2 linked regions of the Spartinivicinus poritis genome follow. The protein of the gene in region 1 interacts with the protein of each later gene in a pairwise test. Links are inferred from orthologs where the notes say so. Each region holds a gene or a part of one and is shown in the gene's direction. Other genes may lie near its edges.

Region 1 (3,521 bases):
CGACAAATCAAGCTGGCATCTTTACGAAAATAAGCACTGACAATTTCCAGCTCATTATGAGACAGGTCAGGTATCTCCACCACCTCGGAAGGCTTTTGATCAGGTTTATCAACCGCTTGCCATTGCCGGGTCTGATAACCTTGCAGGGTTTTTTCTAAGGAGTCAATCAGGTGGTCATATGTTGCTTGTTTGGTTTCAGGCGTTTGCTCATTACTAGCGGGCACCACTGACTGTAACTGTTGTGGTTCATTATGCGGGTATAAAACTCCGTTATCCCAAACCAAATGTAATTTCATTATCCATCCCAGCTCATCATGAGCATTTATTCTATACAGCCCTATTTACTGCGGAGTTACAAAAAATAAGTGATAAACCTTTCTTCAGTGGTAATCCTAAGAAACAACACACTAACGAAAATTTGGTTGCTACCATCCTCTTTTTCACAATTTACTTAATATAAGGTTAGACTATGAATCAGCACTACCCGTTATCTTCTGTCTAATGTATCCTACGCTGTTTAGACTTTATCACTATTTGTTAGCAACCTTTTAGAGAAATCCCGATCATCGCAATGGAAGAACAGTATCAACCCCAGCGTGTTGAAGCCGACGCACAGGCGTACTGGAATGACAATCGTTCATTCGAAGTCACCGAAGATTCCAGCAAACAAAAGTTTTACTGCCTCTCCATGTTTCCCTATCCCAGCGGACGACTCCACATGGGGCATGTTCGCAATTACACCATTGGCGATGTGATTAGCCGATTTCAACGGATGCAGGGCAAAAATGTGCTGCAACCCATGGGCTGGGACGCATTTGGCCTGCCTGCGGAAAATGCCGCAATTCAGCATAAAGTAGCACCGGCAAAGTGGACGGAAGAAAATATTGCGTATATGCGTAATCAGCTAAAAAGCCTTGGCTTTGGTTACGATTGGTCCCGAGAATTAGCCACCTGCCAACCAGACTACTATAAGTGGGAACAGTGGTTTTTTACCCGCCTTTTTGAAAAAGGGTTGGTGTATAAAAAAATGGCCACCGTCAACTGGGACCCTGTAGATCAAACAGTTTTAGCCAATGAGCAAGTTGTTGATGGTCGCGGTTGGCGCTCTGGTGCATTGATTGAGCGAAAAGAAATTCCTCAATGGTTTATCAAAATTACTGATTATGCTGATGAATTATTGTCTGACTTAGAGCAGCTGCCTGACTGGCCTGAACAGGTCAAAACCATGCAAAAAAACTGGATTGGCCGCTCTGAAGGGGTAGAGATGCAATTCCAGTTGGCAGCTCCACTGACTGATGCACCAACTGAATTTTCAATTTACACCACTCGCCCTGACACCGTAATGGGCGTTACCTATGTCGGACTGGCAGCAGAGCACCCCATTGCTTTAGCTGCAGCAAAAAACAATCCAGAGTTGGCTAATTTTATTCAAGAGTGTAAACAAAACGCTGTTGCTGAAGCCGATATGGCCACCATGGAAAAAAAAGGCGTGGATACAGGCTTAACCGCTATTCACCCTATTACTGGCGAGCCTGTTGCTGTTTGGGTAGCTAACTTTGTCTTGATGGACTATGGATCAGGTGCGGTCATGGCTGTACCCGGTCACGACCAACGCGACTGGGAGTTTGCCACTAAATACGGCTTAACCATTAAGCAGGTTATTAAGCCTGAAGTTAACGATATTGAATGTGACCTGTCTAAAGAAGCTTTTACTGAAAAAGGTATTTTAATCAACTCAGATCAATTTGACGGCCTGAGTTTTGACCAAGCATTTGAAGCCATTGCCAACTTCCTGATTAAAGCAGGCAAAGGGAGCAAGCAGGTTAATTACCGGCTAAGAGACTGGGGAGTCTCTCGTCAGCGCTACTGGGGTACTCCTATCCCAATGATTCACCGTAGTAATGGCGAAGCAGTACCGGTTCCCCTGGAACAACTGCCCGTCGAATTACCAACCGATGTCACCTTAGACGGTGTTCAATCCCCAATTAAAAGCAATCCTGAATGGGCTAAAACCAATGCCCCGGTAACAGGTGAGCCTGCAGAGCGAGAAACAGACACTTTCGATACCTTTATGGAGTCCTCCTGGTATTACGCTCGCTATTGCAGCGCTAAATTCAGCGACGGTATGCTGGATAAAGATAAAGCTAACCATTGGTTACCCGTTGATCAGTATATTGGTGGTGTTGAACACGCTGTCATGCACTTATTGTATGCTCGCTTTTTCCATAAGTTACTCCGTGATGAAGGCTTAGTATCCAGTGATGAGCCATTTAAGCGTTTACTCTGCCAAGGTATGGTGCTAGCGGAAACCTATTATCGTGAGGATGACAAAGGCGGCAAAATTTGGATTTCGCCACAAGATGTTGAAGTTGAGCTTGATGACAAAGGGCGCCTAATTAAAGCCACTCATAAAGCCGATGGCCAGCCAGTTGATTACGACGGCATGAGTAAGATGTCAAAGTCGAAAAATAATGGCATCGATCCCCAGGTGATTATCAACAAGTTTGGCGCCGATACAGTTCGCCTGTTTACGATGTTTGCTGCCCCACCAGAGCAATCATTAGAGTGGTCAGATGCTGGCGTAGAAGGGGCTCACCGCTTTCTAAAACGTGCATGGAAACAGGTTTATACTCATGTCAGCCAGGGCCCTGCCGGCAAGGTAAGTCCTGCTGAACTGAATGAATCACAAAAAGACTTACGCCGGAAAACCCATGAAACCATACGCGATATTACCAATGACTTTGCCAACCGGTTAACTTTCAATACTGCTATTGCCAGAGTAATGGAGCTGGTTAATGCATTAGCAAAGTTTGAGGACAACTCTGCTCAAGGTCGTGCAGTTGCCCAAGAAGCCCTTGAAACCATGGTATTAACCTTAGCGCCAATTACACCTCATATTGCGCACAACTTATGGCAAATACTTGGTCATCAAGGGGCAGTGGTTGATGCCACTTGGCCTGTAGTTGATGAAAGTGCATTAACTCGTACCACTCTACAGTACGTAGTTCAAGTCAATGGTAAAGTCAGAGCCAAAATTGAGGTTGCTGCTGATGCAGATAAATCCAACGTTGAGCAAACAGCCTTAACAAGTGAAAACGTGCAAAAATTTATTGCGGATAAAACTGTACGCAAAGTGATTGTCGTTCCAAACAAACTGGTCAACATTGTGGTCGGCTAAGCCGACCTGTTTATTTAGGAGTGAGCTATGCGGATTACCCTGAACAACCTGTTAGGGAAAGCATTAATAACAGTGATAGCAGCTACTTTAATGACGGGCTGTGGCTTTCAACTAAGAGGCTTAGTTGAAGTAGCACCACTACTGTCTACCTTAAAAGTAACTACCCCTGATAATTACAGTCAGTTTAGTCGCAAGCTCGTCCATAGCCTGGAAGCTAATAATATCAGTGTGTCTGACCAAGCTCCCTATACACTTAAAGTGCTTAGCAACGAGCAAGAAAGAAAAGTGGCAAGCTTTTCTGGTAATGCTCAAGCAGCAGAATATCGGGTAAGAGTGACCAATA
Region 2 (3,212 bases), on another replicon or contig:
TTCCATCGTCATGAGCAGCCTGACGGTAATGGTTGTGTTTTATTCAGTGCAGCTAATGGAGTAGAGCCTGGCTACTTTGACTTGGCTTCTATGGAGCAGCTGCAAACATCAGTGCTCAGTTTGTTCATGAGTTTGCCAGGGCCTCCAGAGCCAATGAAAGCCTTTGAGGAAATGGCGATGGCAGCTTACTATTTGTCCCGTTCATTGCAAGGTGAGTTGAAGGATGAACAGCACAGTGTGATGACGCAGCAAACATTAGAACACTGTCGTCAGCGCATCATGGACTACGAACGTCGTGTGCTGGTTAGAAAGCAGTCCGTTCAGTAAACCTTTTTTTCGTACTAACTTCTATGATCTCAGGCCTGCTTTGCAGGCCTGACGTTTTTTAGCTGATTGTTGGGGAAATGAATGTCAGCATCGAGTGCAGTTAAACAACAAGTTGAACAGTTAAGAAAATCCATTAATGAGCATAACTATCACTATTACGTTAAAGATGATCCGGTTGTCACCGATGCTGAATTTGACCGCTTGCTTCGGGAACTACAGAGCTTAGAGCAGCAATTCCCAGAGCTTATTACTCCCTCATCACCTACACAGCGGGTGGGTGCTGCTCCACTGGCTGGATTTAATGAAGTGGTGCATGAGCTTCCTATGTTGTCACTGGATAATGCATTTAATGAACAAGAATTGGCTGATTTTGAACGGCGTATTCAAGACCGATTGAAAACGGATGTTTCTATTGAGTACACCTGTGAGCCTAAGCTTGATGGTATTGCTGTTAGCTTGCTTTATGAAAGAGGAATCTTGGTAAGAGCGGCAACTCGAGGGGATGGTAATACTGGTGAAGATATTACTTTAAATATCCGCACCATTCCTTCTGTGCCATTGCAGCTAATGGGAGAGCAAATACCTGACCGAATAGAAGTGCGTGGTGAAGTCTATATGCCAAAAGCAGGGTTTGAAGCCTTAAATGCAAAAGCGGCAGAAAAAGGTGAAAAAACCTTTGTTAATCCACGTAATGCGGCTGCAGGTAGTTTACGCCAGCTTGATTCAAGTATTACAGCTAACCGCCCGTTGGAAATGTGCTGTTATGGAGTCGGTATTATTGAAGGTGGCGAGCTGCCGGACAATCATAATGAAGTATTGGTTCTACTGGGTAAGTGGGGATTTAAACTTAATGCTGAAATTAAAGTGGTGACAGGTGTCGTTGAAGCTCAAGATTATTACACCCAGCTTGAGCAGAAAAGGGAACAGTTGTCGTATGAAATAGATGGCATTGTATATAAGGTGAACTCACTTGCTCAGCAGCAACAATTAGGATTTGTCGCACGGGCACCTCGCTGGGCAATTGCTTATAAATTTCCTGCCCAGGAAGAAAGTACTGTATTGGAAAAAGTGGAGTTTCAAGTGGGGCGAACGGGGGCAATCACCCCTGTTGCTCGGTTGAAGCCAGTGTTCGTTAGTGGTGTGACCGTCACCAATGCCACACTACATAATATGGATGAAGTGGCTCGCCTGGATGTAAGAGCGGGTGACACTGTGATTATTCGTCGGGCAGGGGATGTTATTCCTCAAGTGGTGAAAGTCATTATTGAAAAACGGTTAGCTAATGCACAGCCGGTTTCAATACCTGATCACTGCCCTGTTTGTGAATCACAGATTGAACGGGTTGAAGGAGAGGCTGTTGCGCGCTGTAGTGGCGGTTTAATTTGTGCTGCACAACGTAAAGAAGCTATTAAGCATTTTGCCAGTCGCCGAGCGATGGATATTGATGGGTTAGGTGAAAAGCTCGTTGAGCAACTCGTTGATCAGGCGCTTATTAACGATGTAGCCGATTTATTTAACCTAACTGCAGAGGAAGTGGCAAAACTAGAAAGAATGGGGCCCAAGTCAGCAGAGAACTTAATTAATGCGTTGACTGAAGCTAAGCAAACGACACTGGCCCGATTTATTTATGCACTAGGCATTCGTGAAGTAGGAGAGGCAACTGCACAACAGTTAGCTAATTATTTTGGTAACCTGACAGCGTTGCAGCAGGCTGATCAGGAAAGCTTACAACAGGTGTCGGATGTTGGCCCTATCGTAGCGAAGCATATCGCTGTATTTTTTAGTGAACCACATAATTTAGCCGTTATTGAGCGGTTGATTGGCTATGGCGTGCAATGGCCAACAGTTGTAGTAGAACAAGCTCAGGAAAAGCCATTAGCTGGCTATACTTATGTATTAACCGGTACCTTGTCACAAATGTCCCGTGATGAGGCTAAGCAAAACTTACAAGCGCTGGGAGCAAAAGTATCTGGTTCAGTGTCAAATAAGACAACTGCCGTTATTGCTGGTGAGAAAGCAGGCTCAAAACTAGCAAAAGCAGAGTCTTTAGGTGTTGATATACTCAATGAACAAGCTTTAATCGCATTGTTGGAGCAGTATCATTCTGGCGAAAGTTAGCTTTATTATTCGTAAGTTCGGTTTACCTGGCTGTAGTTGGCCATTAATCAAGGGCCATTACGCTACAACTTCGGGTAAACGTATGGTGGGGTTAGTAGTGGGTATCAGCTTGTTTCTGACGGGCTGTGCACATGCCCCACCACCTGAAAACCCCCATAATATTTGTAACATATTCCAAGAAAAAGAAGACTGGTACCACGAAGCCAAAAAGAGCACCCAGCGATGGGGAACACCCATCCCAGTGATGATGTCCATTATGTATCATGAATCCAGCTATGTGGCGAATGCACGACCGCCACGGCGATGGTATTGGGGATTTATTCCAGGGCCTCGTATTTCTACAGCCTATGGTTATGCCCAAGCACTAGATGGGGTTTGGGATGATTATCGTACAGAAGTAGGGGCTTGGGGGGATCGTGACGAATTTGCTGATGCAGTTGATTTTATTGGCTGGTATACCAATAAATCGCTACGCATTAATGGTGTCAAGTTATCTGATGCTCGCAATCAATACCTTAATTATCATGAAGGGTGGGGTGGTTACCAGCGCCGCACCTACCGGCGTAAGCGATGGTTGATGGGGGTGGCTAAGCGGGTTGAAAAAAAAGCTAAGCAGTATCGTTATCAATTGAAGCAATGTGAAGAAGAGTTAAATAAGCCCAGTTTTTGGCAATGGTTGTTTGGCTAAATTTAGAGTAATTAAGTCTCACTCTTTTCAAAAAAACACCAGCCTGTGAACAAGCCCTTGCTTAGGTGCTTCTCTCTCT

The links.
Region 2: the proteins of leuS (region 1) and ligA interact in binary tests that used the Escherichia coli proteins (3 or more experiments, as listed by UniProt). The link is inferred for Spartinivicinus poritis from one-to-one orthologs.

What each region holds. Positions count from the first base shown.
Region 1 is NZ_JAPMOU010000007.1:43,554-47,074, forward strand. The notes cover bases 187-3,378. They hold leuS (leucine--tRNA ligase), read left to right. Parts: upstream 187-571; coding sequence 572-3,178; downstream 3,179-3,378. Other genes in these bases: ORQ98_RS07685 (hypothetical protein), read right to left, coding at 187-296; ORQ98_RS07695 (LPS-assembly lipoprotein LptE), read left to right, coding at 3,206-3,378. Also shown: more of ORQ98_RS07685, read right to left, coding at 1-186; more of ORQ98_RS07695, read left to right, coding at 3,379-3,521.
Region 2 is NZ_JAPMOU010000005.1:125,544-128,755, forward strand. What follows is about bases 44-2,926. They hold ligA (NAD-dependent DNA ligase LigA), read left to right. Parts: upstream 44-408; coding sequence 409-2,445; downstream 2,446-2,926. Other genes in these bases: zipA (cell division protein ZipA), read left to right, coding at 44-327; ORQ98_RS06150 (transglycosylase SLT domain-containing protein), read left to right, coding at 2,528-2,926. Outside these bases: more of zipA, read left to right, coding at 1-43; more of ORQ98_RS06150, read left to right, coding at 2,927-3,133. UniProt on the Escherichia coli protein: DNA ligase that catalyzes the formation of phosphodiester linkages between 5'-phosphoryl and 3'-hydroxyl groups in double-stranded DNA using NAD as a coenzyme and as the energy source for the reaction.